DNA from 4 places in the Streptomyces sp. NPDC015171 genome. Region 3 is predicted to be linked to each of the others. Evidence: riboswitches for the same ligand, from Rfam matches in the RefSeq annotation. Region 3 holds a riboswitch; each other region holds the start of a gene.
The links. A riboswitch is a leader RNA that binds a small molecule or an ion and turns the genes downstream of it on or off. The one in region 3 is predicted to bind cobalamin.
Positions count from the first base shown of each region.

Region 1: another riboswitch for cobalamin. It lies ahead of ACF073_RS38640 (CbtB-domain containing protein); the one in region 3 lies ahead of ACF073_RS37385 (cobalamin biosynthesis protein).
Region 2: another riboswitch for cobalamin. It lies ahead of ACF073_RS40155 ((2Fe-2S) ferredoxin domain-containing protein); the one in region 3 lies ahead of ACF073_RS37385 (cobalamin biosynthesis protein).
Region 4: another riboswitch for cobalamin. It lies ahead of ACF073_RS25215 (FecCD family ABC transporter permease); the one in region 3 lies ahead of ACF073_RS37385 (cobalamin biosynthesis protein).

Region 1 covers NZ_JBIBUO010000027.1:13,773-17,671, forward strand. Annotated here, with positions in the region: gene mmsB (3-hydroxyisobutyrate dehydrogenase) at 1-804, shown strand, start outside; gene ACF073_RS38635 (enoyl-CoA hydratase) at 801-1,592, shown strand; cobalamin riboswitch at 1,668-1,805, shown strand; gene ACF073_RS38640 (CbtB-domain containing protein) at 1,844-2,056, shown strand; gene ACF073_RS38645 (CbtA family protein) at 2,079-2,831, shown strand; gene ACF073_RS38650 (hypothetical protein) at 2,956-3,291, shown strand; gene ACF073_RS38655 (hypothetical protein) at 3,345-3,695, opposite strand; gene ACF073_RS38660 (histidine phosphatase family protein) at 3,866-3,899, opposite strand, start outside.
Region 2 covers NZ_JBIBUO010000031.1:53,948-57,846, reverse strand. Annotated here, with positions in the region: gene ACF073_RS40165 (cobalamin-binding protein) at 1-82, shown strand, start outside; gene ACF073_RS40160 (DUF4430 domain-containing protein) at 95-583, opposite strand; cobalamin riboswitch at 738-873, opposite strand; gene ACF073_RS40155 ((2Fe-2S) ferredoxin domain-containing protein) at 953-1,351, opposite strand; cobalamin riboswitch at 1,412-1,534, opposite strand; gene ACF073_RS40150 (alpha/beta hydrolase family protein) at 1,633-2,502, opposite strand; gene ACF073_RS40145 (hypothetical protein) at 2,527-2,754, opposite strand; gene ACF073_RS40140 (class I SAM-dependent methyltransferase) at 2,724-3,320, opposite strand; gene ACF073_RS40135 (antibiotic biosynthesis monooxygenase family protein) at 3,449-3,787, shown strand; gene ACF073_RS40130 (NAD(P)-dependent oxidoreductase) at 3,784-3,899, shown strand, end outside.
Region 3 covers NZ_JBIBUO010000024.1:16,545-20,443, forward strand. Annotated here, with positions in the region: gene ACF073_RS37380 (cobyric acid synthase) at 1-614, opposite strand, end outside; gene ACF073_RS37385 (cobalamin biosynthesis protein) at 611-1,555, opposite strand; cobalamin riboswitch at 1,656-1,798, opposite strand; gene ACF073_RS37390 (hypothetical protein) at 2,050-2,277, opposite strand; gene ACF073_RS37395 (anion permease) at 2,310-3,554, opposite strand; gene ACF073_RS37400 (lysozyme) at 3,708-3,899, opposite strand, start outside.
Region 4 covers NZ_JBIBUO010000009.1:257,471-261,369, reverse strand. Annotated here, with positions in the region: gene ACF073_RS25225 (ABC transporter substrate-binding protein) at 1-683, opposite strand, end outside; gene ACF073_RS25220 (ABC transporter ATP-binding protein) at 693-1,460, opposite strand; gene ACF073_RS25215 (FecCD family ABC transporter permease) at 1,463-2,518, opposite strand; cobalamin riboswitch at 2,627-2,762, opposite strand; gene cobM (precorrin-4 C(11)-methyltransferase) at 2,779-3,528, opposite strand; gene cbiE (precorrin-6y C5,15-methyltransferase (decarboxylating) subunit CbiE) at 3,525-3,899, opposite strand, start outside.

The DNA of each region.
Region 1 (3,899 bases), on a different contig from region 3:
GACCTCGCGGCCGACGCCGTGGACGGCGCCGCACGGACGGGTGTCGAGGCCGCCGCCACAGCGGCCGAGGCGGTGGCCGGCGCCGACCTGGTCATCACCATGCTGCCCGCCGGACGGCACGTCCTGGACCTCTACGACACCCTGCTCCCGGCGGCCCGGCTCGGCACCCTCTTCGTCGACTGCTCCACCATCGACGTCGCCGACGCCCGCGCCGCCCACGAACGCGCCGCCGCCGCCGGGATGCGCGCCCTGGACGCACCCGTCTCCGGCGGCGTGGTCGGCGCCGAGGCCGCCACGCTCACCTTCATGGCCGGCGGGGGAGGGGCGGAGTTCGCCGAGGCACGGCCACTGCTGGAGGCCATGGGCAAGAAGGCCGTCCACTGCGGTGACGCCGGGGCCGGACAGGCCGCCAAGATCTGCAACAACATGATCCTCGGCATCTCCATGATCGCCGTCAGCGAGGCGTTCGTCCTCGGCGAGAGCCTGGGCCTGTCCCACCAGGCGCTGTACGACGTCGCCTCCACGGCGTCCGGGCAGTGCTGGGCCCTCAGCGTCAACTGCCCCGTCCCGGGCCCGGTCCCGGCGAGCCCGGCCAACCGGGACTACCGTCCCGGGTTCGCGGCCTCCCTCATGGCCAAGGACCTGGGCCTCGCGGCCAACGCGGTACGGGAGGGCGGGGTGCACGCCGAACTCGGGCTGCGCGCCGCCGAGGTGTACGCGGCCTATGCCGAACGGGTCGGCGCCGAGGAGGACTTCTCCGGCATCGTACGCACCATCAGGGAACAGAGCGGAGAGCACGCATGACCACGGAAGTACCCGTCGAGTACGAGACGATCCTCGTCGAACGCAGGGGCCGCACCGCCCTGCTCACCCTGAACCGGCCCAAGGCCCTCAACGCCCTCGACCTCCAGGTCATGCACGAGATGGCGGCCGCCACCGAGGCCCTGGACCGGGACCCGGACTGCGGCTGCATCGTGATCACCGGGTCGGCGAAGGCGTTCGCGGCCGGCGCCGACATCAAGGAGATGCAGCCGCAGGGCTACCTGGACATGTACCTCGCCGACTGGTTCGCCGCCTGGGACCGGCTCGGCCGGCTGCGCACCCCGACCGTGGCCGCCGTCGCCGGGTACGCCCTCGGCGGCGGCTGCGAACTCGCCATGCTCTGCGACATCCTGCTCGCCGCCGACACGGCCGTCTTCGGCCAGCCCGAGATCAAACTCGGCGTGATCCCCGGCATCGGCGGCTCCCAGCGGCTGACCCGGGCGGTCGGCAAGGCCAAGGCCATGGAGCTGTGCCTGACCGGGCGCACCATGGACGCGGCCGAGGCCGAGCGCGCCGGGCTCGTCTCCCGGGTCGTGCCCGCCGACGAACTGCTCAGCGAGGCCATGGCCGTGGCCGAGACCGTCGCGGGCATGTCGCTGCCGGTGGCGATGATGGCGAAGGAGGCGGTCGGACGGGCCTTCGAGACCACGCTCGCCGAAGGCGTCCGCTTCGAACGGCGGCTGTTCCACGCGGTGTTCGCGACCGCCGACCAGAAGGAGGGCATGGCCGCCTTCGCGGCCAAGCGCCCGCCGGAGTTCCGCCACCGCTGACCCACCCGGCACAGGACGGTGTCCGCCGGTGCGAGAGAAAGATCCCATCGAGCGGACACGGTCTTGGCCATGGTCCTGACACGCGGTACGGTCTGTGCGATATCGACGACGGTACTGCGGAAGCCGGTGGAAATCCGGCACGGTCGCGCCACTGTGTGCGAGAACCCCGGTGGGTGCTCGTGAGTCAGACCCGCGGCCGTCGTCCTGTGCACCACCGAGATGGGACGCGAGCTCCCAGAGGAGGTTCTGCCATGGCGCAGACCGTCGCCCAGCCGACAGCCACCACTCCCGCCAAGCTGCCGCTGAAGGCGATAGCTCCCTGGGCGGTCTTCTTCGGCATTCTCATGCTGGTCCTGCTGTACTTCGTCGGCGCCGAGCAGGGCGCCACGTCCGTGTTCAACGGCACGGACGTCCACGAGTGGGTCCACGACGCCCGCCACCTGCTCGGCTTCCCCTGCCACTGACGCGAGGGGACTCCGCACAGCCATGAACTCCGCAACCGTACGCAACCTCCTTGTGCGGGGCATGCTCGCCGGCCTCGCCGCCGGCGTGCTCGCCCTGATCGTGGCCTATCTCCTCGGTGAGCCGAGCGTGGACAAGGCGATCAGCTTCGAGGACGCCCACTCCCACGAGCACGAGATGGAGGTCGTCTCCCGCTCCCTGCAGTCCACCGCGGGCCTCGCCACCGGCGTCCTGGTCTACGGTGTCGCCTTCGGCGGCATCGCGGCGCTCGCCTTCTGCTTCGCGCTGGGCCGTGTCGGCCGCTTCGGCCCGCGTGCCACCGCGCTCCTGCTGTCGGGCTGCGCGCTGCTCGCCGTGTACGTCGTGCCGTTCCTGAAGTACCCGGCCAACCCGCCGTCGGTCGGCGAGCCCGACACCATCGGCAAGCGGACCACCCTGTACTTCCTGATGATGGTGCTCAGCGTCCTGCTGGCGGTCGGCGCCACCATCCTGGGCAAGCGCCTGGCGCCCAGCCTCGGTACCTGGTGGGCGACCGTCGCGGCGGTCGTCGCCTTCGCCGTGGTGATCGGCCTGGCCTACGAGTTCCTGCCGGTCGTCAACGAGGTCCCGGCGGACTTCCCGGCCGCCCTGCTGTGGCGGTTCCGGCTGTCCGCGCTGGCCATCCAGACGGCGCTGTGGGGCGGCTTCGGCCTCGCCTTCGGCGAGCTGGCCGAGCGGGTGCTGAACCCGGCCCCGGCGAGGGCCGCGAGCGAGCGGGCGGTTCCGGCCGCGCACTGATTCCATCCGGACAGCAGAGGGCCCTTGGGAACCATCCGAGGGCCCTCTCGCGTTCCCCGGACACCGAACAGAAGCACCGGACCGGCGGCTCGCGGAGCACTCAGGCGAGGAGCGGAGGAACCGAGTGGCCAGAACCCCCCAGCCGCGCCGCATCACCCTCGGTGGCCGCGAGGCGGTCGCCCTCACCGTGGCGGAGTACGAGCAACTGGTCGCCAGCCGACGGCAGATCGGCGGCCAGAGCGCCCGGGTCCGGGTGCTGGCGCAGCAGGCGAAGCGCACCGAACAGCTCCTGCACGACCTGGAGACACTGATCGGCACCCCCGGCGAGACCTGCCGGGGGCAGGCACAGCCCGCGCCCGCGAGGTGCCCGGACGTCGAGAGCACGCGCGGCGCCGACGCCGGCTGCCTGCGCTGCGCGGTGGCGGCGCTGCTGCGCCGCCACCGAGGCCCCGCGTCCTGAGCCGACGCCCCCCGGCACGCGGTGCGCGGGGGCGAGGGCCCGGCACACCCGCGTCAGCGGAAGAAGACCACCGACCGGAGCTTCAGCCGCTCGCTCCCGTACCCGGTGTACGGGCGCATGGTGAACGAAGCACCGGTGCAGCCCGGCTCGGTGAACGCGATCGCGTACTCGTCGGTGCGGTTGCGCGGGGAGTGGGCCGGAGTGCTGGCCCCGGGGTCCGCCACCTCGGGCAGGGTGATGCACAGACCGCTGTCCGGATCCTGCAGCACCGCGATCCGCGGGGAGCCGTCCAGACCGGAGTAGGTGTACTGGAACTCTCCTGACGCGGCGGAGGCGGAGCCGGGGGCGGCCAGGAGCAGGGCGAGGGCGCCGAGGGCGGTGACCGCGGCATTGCGCAGACGCATGGACGGGGTGTCCCTTCACGAGGAGTGACGACGTGCGGCATCACCCTTTCCAAGATCATGTCGTCCCGTGCGCACCCCGGCTGCTGAATCGATCCACCGTCACCCGAAGGGGTCACCACGCGGCGCCGCCGGCCCGGATCGCCGGGGAGCCGGGCCCTGGTGACGGCCGGTCAGCCGGCTTCCCCGGCGGCCGGCGGACGCCCC
Region 2 (3,899 bases), on a different contig from region 3:
GGTGCTGGCCCAGGTCCTGCACGGGGTGCGGGCCGGGGAGCCGGTCACACCGGCCGAGGTGGTCGCGTTCCCCGGCCGGTGACTGGGGCGGGGGTCAGAACGCCGTCCAGGTGAACGCCACCGCGTCTCCGGCGTTCAGCTGGAACTGGCAGCCGCCCACCGGGGTGGGGGTGCCGTTGACGGAGATGTTCCAGTAGGCCGCGCCACCGCCGCTGACCTTCTTGATGGTGTCGACGGAGAAGTCGTCGAACGAGGCGTACCAGGTGCCGTCCCAGCGGAAGTGGTGCTTGCGGGCGGCGTCGTCGAGGGCCGCCGTGGGCGTCGGCACGGCCGAGGGGTGGGCGGCGCCGTTGGTGCCGTCGCATCTGTGGGTGCCGCCGGTGGCGGTGGTGACGTCATGTCCGCGGGTTCTGATCTTTCCCTTGAACAGCAGGCCGTCCGGTCCGTTCACGGTCAGGGTGACCTTCACGGGGGCGTTCGTGCCGGGCGCGCTGTGGGCGTGGGCGGTGGCGGGCATGGCGGCCAGCGCGAGTCCGAGAGCGGTCGCGGCGAGCGCGGTGCGGTGTGCGGAGGTGCGGTGCACGGTGGGAGCCTTCCGGTGGAGGGCGGTCCGCGGCCCGTCACCGAGCGAGCGGCCCCGGGGCGGGGGACGGCGGGACCCGCGCACGGGACGGCACACCGGCCCCGGGGCACCGGGACGAGGCTCTCGGCTTCGCGCTGCGGACCATGACAGTGGGAAGCGGTTCACGGCACGCGCCGGGTGCTCCGACTCGCGGCCGGCCGGCCGCACACGGTTGCAGGTCAGCGCCGGATTCCCACCGGCTTCCCCCGGTCACGCACCTATGCGGTCGTGGTGCGGACGGTTCACGCGCGTACGCCGATCACGTTCGTCACGGCGCATGGCGCGAACCGGCCCGATTCTAGGGTGATTTGACGTCCTTGAGCCAGGTCTTCACGCCTCGTCGCGCCGCCCCGGCGCGGTGAAGGCGTAGAGGTCGAGGATCTCCGGCAGGGGGGCCACGCCCGGCCCGCCCGCCCGGACCCAGCCGACGATGTCCTCGGTCGCGTCCTGGTCGTTGACGAGTCCCAGCCAGACCGGCCGGCCGCCGGCGGCCCGCCCGGCGGCGGACGGCTGGACGACGATGACATTGGCCTGGTCGCACACGTCGAGGCAGTCGGAGATCCGCACCGGTACCTCGGCGCGCAGCCGCGCGGTCTGCGCCGCGTGGTCGATCCCGGTCACCTTGGGGCTGCCGCAGCAGCAGTCCCGGCACACGACGACCCGGCACGGCGCCGGGCCGCCCCCTGCCACGGCCTCGGCCGGCGTCTCGTCCAGCGGTCCTTCGGGCATGCCGCACCACTCCCCTCCCGGGGAGATCCGCCCCGGTGTCGTGTGAGGAGGCGACCGCGTGAGTCTCCTGGCTCCCGGGGCGCGGCTCGTCCGGCCTTCCCACCCGGGTCCGGGTGGTGGCCTGCCGGAACGCGCTCACCGGTCACAGTGGCGGGACCGCGCCGGATTCACACCGGCTTCCTCGGACCGCCGTCGCCCTATGTCGTCGATCATCATCCCATCGCCGGTACCGCCCCCGTCACCCGGCCGCCGGACAACAAGAGGTGTCCGGCGGCGGCAGGTCAGCTCAGCTGCCGCAGGAAGAAGGCGGCGGCCTCCCCGCCGACCCGCAACCGGGCATCCGGGTCGGCGGGTCGCGGCGCGAAGAAGTCGTCGTGGCGCACCCCGGGACCGGCCGAGCGACCGCTCGCCGTGGGAATGTGTTCCAGGTACGGCCTGGTGTCGACGTCGTACGGGGTGACGGTGTCCGCACCGCCCCAGCGGATCTCCACCGGCACCCGCACGCCCGCCAGGCTCTCCGGCGTCACTAACGCGCCGACTCCCGGGGCCACTTGGAAGACGGCGCGCACGCGCCGGTCCGTCAGGTCCGCTCCCGCGGCGTCCAGCGCGTGCCGCGTCGACTCGTCGTCCGGATGCTTCGCGCGCAGCGCCTCCAGCACACCGGGGAACTCGGGGATCTCCGGCGGGGGCACCGCTCCGGTCAGCAGGGCCCGCACGACGCGCGGATCGACGCGGGCCCCGGCGAGGGCGGCCGCCGTATAGGCGCCGACGGAGAAGCCCGCCGCGCCGACCGGGCCGAGGGGCCGCTCCCGGGCGAGCGCGTCCAGGGCGAAGGAGACGTCCCGGGGCCGCTCCCACACATGAAGGAAGCCCTCCGGCTCGTAGCCGTCGACGAAGTTGTTGCCGTGGTGGTCCAGGGCGACCACGCGCAGGCCCGCCTCGCACAGCGGTCGTACCAGCCACTCCATGTCGCCGCCCGAGCCGCCGGTGCCGTGCGAGACGACGACCAGCGGGGCCGGCTCGGCGGCCGGACGGTCCGGCTCCCACTGGTAGAGGCGGACGGGACGCGGACGCCCCGGTTCTCGAAGGTCGGGGCGCAACTCGTCGTACAGCACACGTATGACGGGCTGTTCCCGGTCGGTGAGCGTCATGGCGGCATCCTACGAAGCCGTTGATCACCCGCCGGCGGGCCCGCCCAGCCGCGCCGTCGCGAGGTGGATCCTGAACGCGCGGGGGACGACACCCTCCGGTGTGGTGATGTCGCGCACCTCGGCGACGAAGTCCGCGCGCAGCCGCTCGACGGTCACCGCGTCGAGCGGGCCGAGGTCGTAGAGTCCGGAGACGGCCGCCCAGACCCGGGCGACCGGGCCGCTCAGATCGATGGGAACGGTCTCCCAGTCCACCGGGCCGAAGCCCGCCGGAGCGAGGACCTCGTCGAGCCCGTCGCGGCAGCGTGTCCTCCTGTCGCCCGGCGCCGGGATGCGTCGCGTGACGGGCGTCCTCTCGACCGTGCTCCGCAGCAGCGCGAGGAACCGCTCATAGGCCTCTCCGCCCGCGGCCCGCCGCCCACCACGCAGGCCGGCACCCCTCCGGGGGACAGCACGCGGGCGATCTCGGCCATGACCAGCTCGATCTCCCCCATCAGCATCAGGGCCATGGGGCAGACACAGGCGTCGAAGCCGTCGTCGGCGAAGGGCAAGTGCCTGGGCGCGGCCCGTCTCCAGCCGCGCCCCGGCGAGCGCCGGTCGGCGTCGTGCCGGCGCCACGGAGTCCGCGGACAGGTCGAGTCCGGCGAGGCGGTGCCGTTCGCAGGGAGGCGTGTCCGGTCTCTCCCCGGGCGGCGCGCGACGCGTTCCCGGGCGGCCGGCCCGGAGCCCGGACTCAGCCGTCCGGATGAGGCGCGGCAACCCGTTCGTGGGCGGCCGTCCGCCCCCCGGCGCCCGGGGGGCGGAGGAGGCTCGCGACTCACCCGATGTGACTAATGACGGAACGTGCACCCCTTGTCCCCACTGGCCCCTCCCCCATTCGGAGTTGCAGCCGTACGGGCGACATGAGTCCTTGGAGTCGTGTCCTGCCGGATCTCAATCAGGAGGAGACATGGGCACCAACCACAAGGGCCATTCGGCCGACAAGCTGAGCGTCGTATTCGCCGTCCGGGTGATCGAGGGCGGCGAGCAGGGCTTCCTGGAGCTGTACGAGGACCTCCGGAAGTCGGTGGCCGGCTCCCCCGGCCACATCGTCGAGAGGCTCGGCGAGCCCGCCGACGACTCCCGTCAGTGGGTGATCACCAGCGAGTGGGAGTCGGCCGAGCACTTCTTCGCCTGGCAGCAGAGCGAGGAGCACCGCGAGCTGGTGGCCCCGCTGCGCCAGTGGGTGGACCAGCGGCAGTCACTGCGGTTCCGGATCGTCAAGGAGACCAAGGGGGTGGCGTCGTGACACGCACGACCCACGGCCCCGTAGCCGTACTCGGCCTCGGCACGATGGGCGCCGGCCTGGCCGGCCGCCTCCTCGACCAGGGCATACAGGTACGAGTCTGGAACCGTACGGC
Region 3 (3,899 bases):
AGGGAGACGTCCCCGCGGAACTTGTTCACCAGGAAGCCGGCGACCAGTTCCTGGTCCTTCGCCGAGAGCAGGGCGACGGTGCCGAAGAACGAGGCGAAGACGCCCCCGCGGTCGATGTCGCCGACGACCAGCACGGGCAGCCCCGCGCCCCGGGCGATACCCATGTTGACGATGTCGGTCCGCCGCAGATTGATCTCGGCCGGGCTGCCCGCCCCCTCGCAGATCACCGCGTCATACGTGCCCCGCAACTCGGCCAGGCAGTCCAGCACCGTGCCGAGCAGCCGCTGCTGGCGCCCGCCGTGGTAGCCGCGCGCGCTCATCTCGCCCACCGGCTTGCCCAGCAGCACCACCTGGCTGCTCTGCTCGCCGCCGGGCTTGAGCAGCACCGGGTTCATGAGCGCGGTCGGCTCGACCCGGCAGGCCTGGGCCTGCATCGCCTGCGCCCGCCCGATCTCGGCGCCCTCGCGCGTGACGAAGGAGTTCAGGGACATGTTCTGCGCCTTGAACGGCGCGACCCGCACGCCCTGGCGCACCAGCCAGCGGCAGATGCCGGCCGTCACGACGCTCTTGCCGGCGTCGGAGGTGGTGCCGGCGACGAGGAGGCCACCGTTCATTTCCCGCGTCCTTTCCGCAGTGCGCGCGCGGCGACCGTGGCGCCGAGGGCGAGCAGGCCGACCCGGCGGGAGAGCCGTACGGACCGGTCGATGTCGGTGACCCGGACCGGCCGTCCGTGGGCACCGTTGAGCACGGGACGGTGTTCGACCCGGCCGCCGTAGGAGAGCGTGCCGCCCAGCCTGACCCCGAGGGCTCCCGCGAAAGCGGCCTCCACCGGACCGGCGTTGGGGCTCGGATGCCTGCCCGCGTCGGCCTTCCAGGCGCGCAGGGCGCCCCGGGGATCGGGTCCGGCCACGGCGGCGAGCACGGCGGTCAGCCGGGCCCCGGGCCAGCCGGCCACGTCGTCGAGGCGGGCGGAGGCCCAGCCGTAGCGGCGGTGCCGGGGCGACTTGTGGCCCACCATCGCGTCCAGGGTGTTGACCGCGCGGAACCCGAGCAGCCCGGGCACCCCGCCCACGGCACCCCACACCAGCGCGCCCACGACCGCGTCCGAGGTGTTCTCGGCGACCGACTCGACCACGGCACGGGCCATGCCGTCGGCGTCCAGCGCCTGCGGGTCCCGGCCGCACAGATGGGGCAGCCTGGCCCGGGCGGCCTCGATGTCCCCCGCGGCCAGGGCCTGTCCGACGGTGCGGGCCTCCCGGGCGAGCGAGGTGCCGCCGACGACGGCCCAGGTGGCGGCGGCGGTCAGCGCGACGGAGGCGGTGGGGGAGGGGCGTACGGCGCGGGCGGCCAGCGCGCCGAGCGCGACGGCGCCGCCGGCGCAGACGGCGGTGTGCAGGGCGCCCCAGCCGCGGTGGTCGCGCCACAGGGCGCGCTCCACGGCCGCGGCCGTGCGGCCGAACGCGGCGACCGGATGCCCGCGGCGCGGGTCGCCGAGGAGGAGGTCGCCCAACACCCCGGCGGCGGCACCGTACGCGTACGTGCGATCGGCACCCATCGGCTCAGCCGGCCGTGGGCGCGGGAACGGGCCTGGTACGGGTTCTCGATCGGCGGCCGAGCATGTCGATCTGTGTCCTCACTCAGGGTGTCCGCGCCCTGGTCCGACGTGAATCGGCGGTGAGAGTTCCTGGCTCCCGGGGGTTCTTCCCCGGTGACAGTGGCGGGACCGCGCCGGATTCGCACCGGCTTCCTCTTCTGCCGCCGTAGATGGCCCGGGCAGTCCACCACGCCCCCGGAAGGACCGTCAACTCGCCGTTGACCTGGGACGCCGGACTGTGCCGAGCCCCACATCGGCGGCACGCGGGACGGTGCCCGACGACCCGGTCGCGGTGAATGCCCCTCGCGCCGGGGGGAATTCACCGGGCGCCCGGCGGCGCTCCGCGCGCTCTCCGAGGGCCGGCGGGGCCCGCCCCCGTGCCGCCGGTACGCGAAAGCCCCGCCGGGGCCGCCGAAGCGGGGCCCGGCAGGGCCGGTGTCATGCGCGGGGGGCCGTCAGGACTTGGCCATGATCAGGTACATCCCGTACACCACCGCCGCCGCACAGGCCGCGAAGCACACGTACGCACCGGTCACCGCCAGCGCGGCGGAACCGCCCTCGGCCGTGGCCTTCTCCCGGCGGGACAGGCCGTTGATGCCGAGGGTGAACAGGGCCACCAGGCCCACCGTGAACGCGAGGCTCACACCGAAGACGGAGCCGAGGGCCGCCCAGTCGATCGTCATGGGGATGCTTCCTTCACTAACCGTGCTCGGGATCAGACCGTGGCGGCCGGCGGGGTGGCCGGCGCGGGCTCGGCGACGGGGGCGGGGATCGTGGCCGTCAGGCCCTCGGTGACCGGGCCCGCCGGGGGCGGGGTCACGGCGGCGATGGCGGCGGTGACCACACCGACCGGCTCGGCGCTCTCCTCGACCACATTGGTGTGGTCGACGACCTCGCGGCGGGAGATCTTCCAGATCGCGGCGCTGGCGGCGACCAGGAAGACGGCGACGGCCGCGGTGCCCCAGTCGCCCAGGTCGGTGACGGACTCGGCGCCCGCGCCGACCAGCGCGGCGGCCGGGAGGGTGAGCGCCCAGGCGGCGAACATGCGGGTCGCGGTGGACCAGCGGACCACGCCGCCCTTGCGGCCGAGGCCCGCGCCCATCACCGAGCCGGAGACGACGTGCGTGGTGGACAGGGAGAAGCCGAGGTGGGAGGAGGCCAGGATGGCGGTCGCCGCGCTGGTCTGGGCGGCGAAGCCCTGACGCGGCTCCAGGTCGGTCAGGCCCTTGCCCATGGTGCGGATGATGCGCCAGCCGCCGATGTAGGTGCCGAGCGCGATGGCCAGACCGGCCGAGAGGATCACCCAGGTGGGAGGGTTCGAGCCGGGGGCGATGGCGCCGCCCGCGATCAGCGCCAGGGTGATGATGCCCATCGTCTTCTGGGCGTCGTTGGTGCCGTGGGCGAGGGAGACCAGGCCGGCCGAGGCGATCTGGCCGGCGCGGTAGCCCTTGCGGGTGGCCTCGCCGTCGGCGGTGCCGCCGATGCCGTAGGAGAGCCGGGTGGCCAGCAGCGAGGCGAGGCCCGCGACGAGCGGCGCGGCGACGGCCGGCAGCAGCACCTTGGTGACCAGGACGTCACCGTGTACGGCGCCGAAGCCGGCGGAGGCGACGGTGGCGCCGACCAGGCCGCCCATCAGGGCGTGCGAGGAGCTGGAGGGGAGACCCACCAGCCAGGTCAGCAGGTTCCAGAGGATCGCGCCGACGAGGGCGGCGAAGATGACCTCGGGACGGATGCCGCTCTCGTCGACGAGACCCTTGGAGATCGTGTTGGCGACCTCCACGGAGAGGAAGGCGCCCACGAGATTGAGGGCGGCGGACATGCCTACCGCGATCTTGGGCTTCAGAGCGCCCGTGGAGATGGTGGTGGCCATCGCGTTGGCGGTGTCGTGGAAACCGTTCGTGAAGTCGAACGCGAGAGCGGTTACGACCACTATCGCGAGGATCAGCGAGAAGCTTTCCATTTACCCAGGCAATCTTTCGAGGTCATCGGCCGGACGAACGTAGGCAACCTGGGTGAACGGAAGGTGAACTGAGGGAGGTATCGCGATGTCCGGGAGGGGGGTTTGGACTCCGCTTTGCTCGGTCTTTGCGGCGCCGCCTCAAGTGCCCCTTGGCTAGCGGCCCCGCGCGAAGATCCGCAGCCTGCTCAGGGACCCGTTGAAGAGATTCTGGTCACCCGGCAGCTTGCCCTTGATGCCGTACTGCCAGAACGTCCAGAACTGCCAGCCCCCGGGCAGCGTCCCCGGCCCCGAAGTGCCGTGCCGGGCCACCCACAGGGCGTGCGTGGAGGAGAAGGCGCGGCTGTT
Region 4 (3,899 bases), on a different contig from region 3:
GCGTAGCGGCCGGAGGTGAAGGGCGTGTCCTGGCCGCTGTCGTAGAGGAAGACCGAGGGGCGGTCGGCGCCCCGTGGGGCCTTGGCCCGCACCTCCGCGATGCGCTTCTTGAAGCCGTCGATCAGCGCGGCGGCCCTCTTCTCGACGCCGAACAGCTTGCCGAGGTTGGTGAGATCGGCGTACAGGGCGTCCAGCGGCGGCATGATGCCGCGCGCGGACTCCGTCCGGCCGTTGCGGCAGGACTCGGTGAGGACGTACGAGGGGATGCCGAGCTTCTTCAGCGCGTCGGGGGTGAAGCCGCCGTCCTCACGGAAGCCGTAGTTCCAGCCGGCGAAGACGAGGTCGGCGTCGGCTTCGAGGACGTTCTCCTTGGTGAGCTGGTCCTTGGACAGCCACTTCACCTTGTCGTAGCCGTCCTTCCAGGGCACGGCGCCGAGGTCTCCCTTGTCGTCGGGCATGGCGAACCCGGCCATGCGGTCCTCCAGGCCGAGCGCGAACATCAGCTCGGTGATGCCGACGTCGTTGGTGACGACCCGCTCGGGGACCTTGTCGTACGTCACCTCGCGACCGCAGTTGGTGAGGGTGACCGCGGGGGAGGCGGCGTCCGGGGACGACTCCACCGTGGCACCGCAACCGGTGGCGGTCGCGGCGAGGCATACGGCGGCGGCGAGCAGCTTGCGCATGGGGGTCCTTCAGACGGTGGGCGGGAGCAGGTCGAACAGGAGCTGGAAGGCACCGGTCTCGGGGTGCCGTACGGGATGGGCGCGGATCCCGAACACCTCGGCCAGCAGCGCGGGTCCGAGGACCTCGTGGGGCGGCCCCGAGGCGACGATCCGGCCGCCGGCGATGACGTACAGGACGTCGCAGTGGGCGGCGGCGAGGTTGAGGTCGTGGAGCGCGGCCAGCACGGTCAGACCGCTGCCGCGGACCAGGGACAGGACGGTCAGCTGGTGCGCGACGTCGAGGTGGTTGGTGGGTTCGTCGAGGACCAGGACCCGGGGCCGCTGGGCCAGGGCCCGGGCGATCAGGGCCCGCTGCTTCTCGCCGCCGGACAGGCTGAGGAAGCCGCGGTCGGCGAGGTGGGTGACGCCGGTGCGGCTCATGGCCTCGGCGCAGATCTCGCGGTCGGCGGCGGCCGTGCGGTCGCGGTGCGGCAGCCGTCCCATGGCGACCACCTCGGCGACCGTGAAGTCGAACTCGGCCGCCGACTCCTGCGGCAGCGCGGCCAGGACGCGCGCGGCGGCCCGCGGGTCCATGGCGTGCAGATCGTCGCCGTCGAGGCGTACGGTTCCGCCGGCCGGCCGCAGGGCCCGGTACACGGAGCGCAGCAGGGTCGACTTGCCGCTGCCGTTGGGGCCGACGAGTCCGACGAACGCCCCGCTGTCCGCGGTGAGCCGGACGTCGTCGACGAGCCGTGCGCCGGCCGCCTCGATCGTGACGTGGTCGATGTCGAGTCGCATGCTCAGCGCCCTCCGAAGGCGTAGCCGCCGCGTCGCATCAGCAGCAGGAAGGCGGGCACCCCGACCACCGCGGTGATCACACCGACCGGCAGCTCGGCCGGGGCGAGCAGCAGCCGGGACAGCACGTCCGCCCAGACCAGCAGCACGGCTCCGGCGAGCGGGGCGACGGCCAGCACCCGCCGGTGGTCGGCGCCGACGAGCATCCGCACGACGTGCGGCACCATCAGTCCGACGAACCCGATGGCCCCGCTGACCGCGACCACGGTCCCGGTCACGGCCGCGGTGACGAGGAACAGCTCCCGGCGCAGCCGCGAGGGCCGCACCCCGAGCGCGGCCGAGGTCTCGTCGCCCATGGCGAGCGCGTTGAGGGATTCGGCCCGCCACCGCAGCCAGGCCCATCCGGCCAGCACGACGGCCGCGGCGAGCGGCACCCGGGACCAGGTCGCGCCGCCCAGGCTGCCCAGCAGCCACATCATCGCCGACCGGGCCGCCTCGCCCCGGGCCGCGCCGAACACCATGACCGTGGTGAGCGCCTCGAAGCCGTACGCCAGTGCCGTACCGGTCAGGATCAGCCGCAGCGGGGTCAGTCCGTGCGGCGAGCGTGCCACGGCGTAGACGAGCGCCATGGCCGCGAGTGCCGAGGCGAACGCCGAGGCCGACAGCGCCCACACCCCGAGTCCCGCGAACGCGCCGAGGAGGATGACGGCGTTGGCGCCCACCGCCGCGCCCGAGGAGATGCCGAGGACGAACGGGTCGGCCAGCGCGTTGCGGACCATCGCCTGCACGGCCACCCCGACGGCCGAGAGCCCGGCGCCGACGACGGCGGCGAGCAGCACCCGCGGCAGCCGGATCTCCCAGACGATGGTGTAGCCGGCCGCGTCCCGGGCGGGCAGCGTCGCGCCGGTGAGCCCCGCCCACAGGAAGCGCAGCACCTGCGCCCCGCCGATCCCGGCGGCCCCGAGCCCGACACCGCACACGAGGGAGAACAGGAGCAGCAGCCCGAGGGCCAGGCTGAGCGGCAGCACGGGTATCCGGCTGGGGGCCGTACTTCGGCGCACGGGAGGGGCCGTCCTTCACACGGGCCGCCTGCTGGACGTCGAGGAGGAGACAGCCCGTACGTCCGTGCCGGCTGCCCGGTCCCTTCTCGCAGTCCACGGCGAGCAGTCAACGGGTCGATGGACCTCCGCGGGCGATCGGGCTCGCGCGGCGACCGTCGGAGCGGTCGCCGTGCACACCGTTGCGGGTCAGCGCCGGACTCTCACCGGACTTCCCCCACGGGAGGCGAGGGGAGCCTAACAAACGGCCCCTGGCGTCCTGTTCAGCAGATGTGCCGCTCCCGCTCCGGCGAGTACAGGTGGCTGTCGCGGAACTGCTCGGCGCCGAGCGTGCGCCCGACCATGATCACCGCGGTGCGCAGCACGCCCGCCTCCTTCACCTTCTGCGCGATCTCGTCCAGCGTGCCGCGGATGATCAGCTCCTGGGGGCGGGAGGCGTAGGCGACGACAGCGGCGGGGCAGTCGGCGCCGTAGTGCGGCAGCAGTTCCTCGGCCACGCGGTCCGCGTAGCGGGCGGCCAGGTGCAGCACGAGCAGCGCGCCGCTGCGGCCGAGGGTGGCCAGGTCCTCGCCCTCGGGCATGGCGGTGGCGCGGTGGGCGACACGGGTGAGGATGACCGTCTGGCCGACGGTCGGCACCGTCAGTTCGCGCTTCAGGGCGGCGGCAGCGGCGGCGAAGGCGGGCACGCCGGGGACGACCTCGTAGGGCACCCCGGCGGCGTCGAGGCGGCGCATCTGCTCGGCGACCGCGCTGAACACGGAGGGGTCCCCGGAGTGCAGCCGGGCCACGTCGTGGCCCTCCTCGTGGGCGCGGACCAGCTCGGCGGTGATCTCGTCCAGGTCGAGCTGGGCGGTGTCCACCAGGCGGGCGTCCGGCGGGCACGAGTCGAGCAGTTCACGCGGGACGAGGCTGCCCGCGTACAGACAGACCCGGCAGGCGGCCAGCGTCCGGGCGCCGCGCACCGTGATCAGGTCGGCGGCGCCGGGGCCGGCGCCGATGAAGTACACGGTCATCTGTCTGCTCCAGGAAGGGGGGTGACGGGCTTGCGGACGGCCCACTGGGTGACCGGCATGGCCTGCCGCCAGCCGGTGAAGCCGCCCACGGGGACGGCGTGCGACACCGCGAGCCGCACCAGCTCGCCGCCGTGCCTGCGGTAGGCGCCGGCGAGCAGCGCCTCGGACTCCAGCGTGACGGTGTTGGCGACCAGCCGCCCGCCCGGGGGCAGCGCCGCCCAGCAGGTGTCGAGGAGAGCGGGGGCGGTGAGTCCGCCGCCGACGAACACGGCGTCGGGCGTGGGGAGTCCGGCCAGGGCGGCGGGGGCGGCACCGGTGACGACCCGCAGTCCGGGCACCCCGAGCCGTTCCGCGTTGCGCAGGATGCGCTC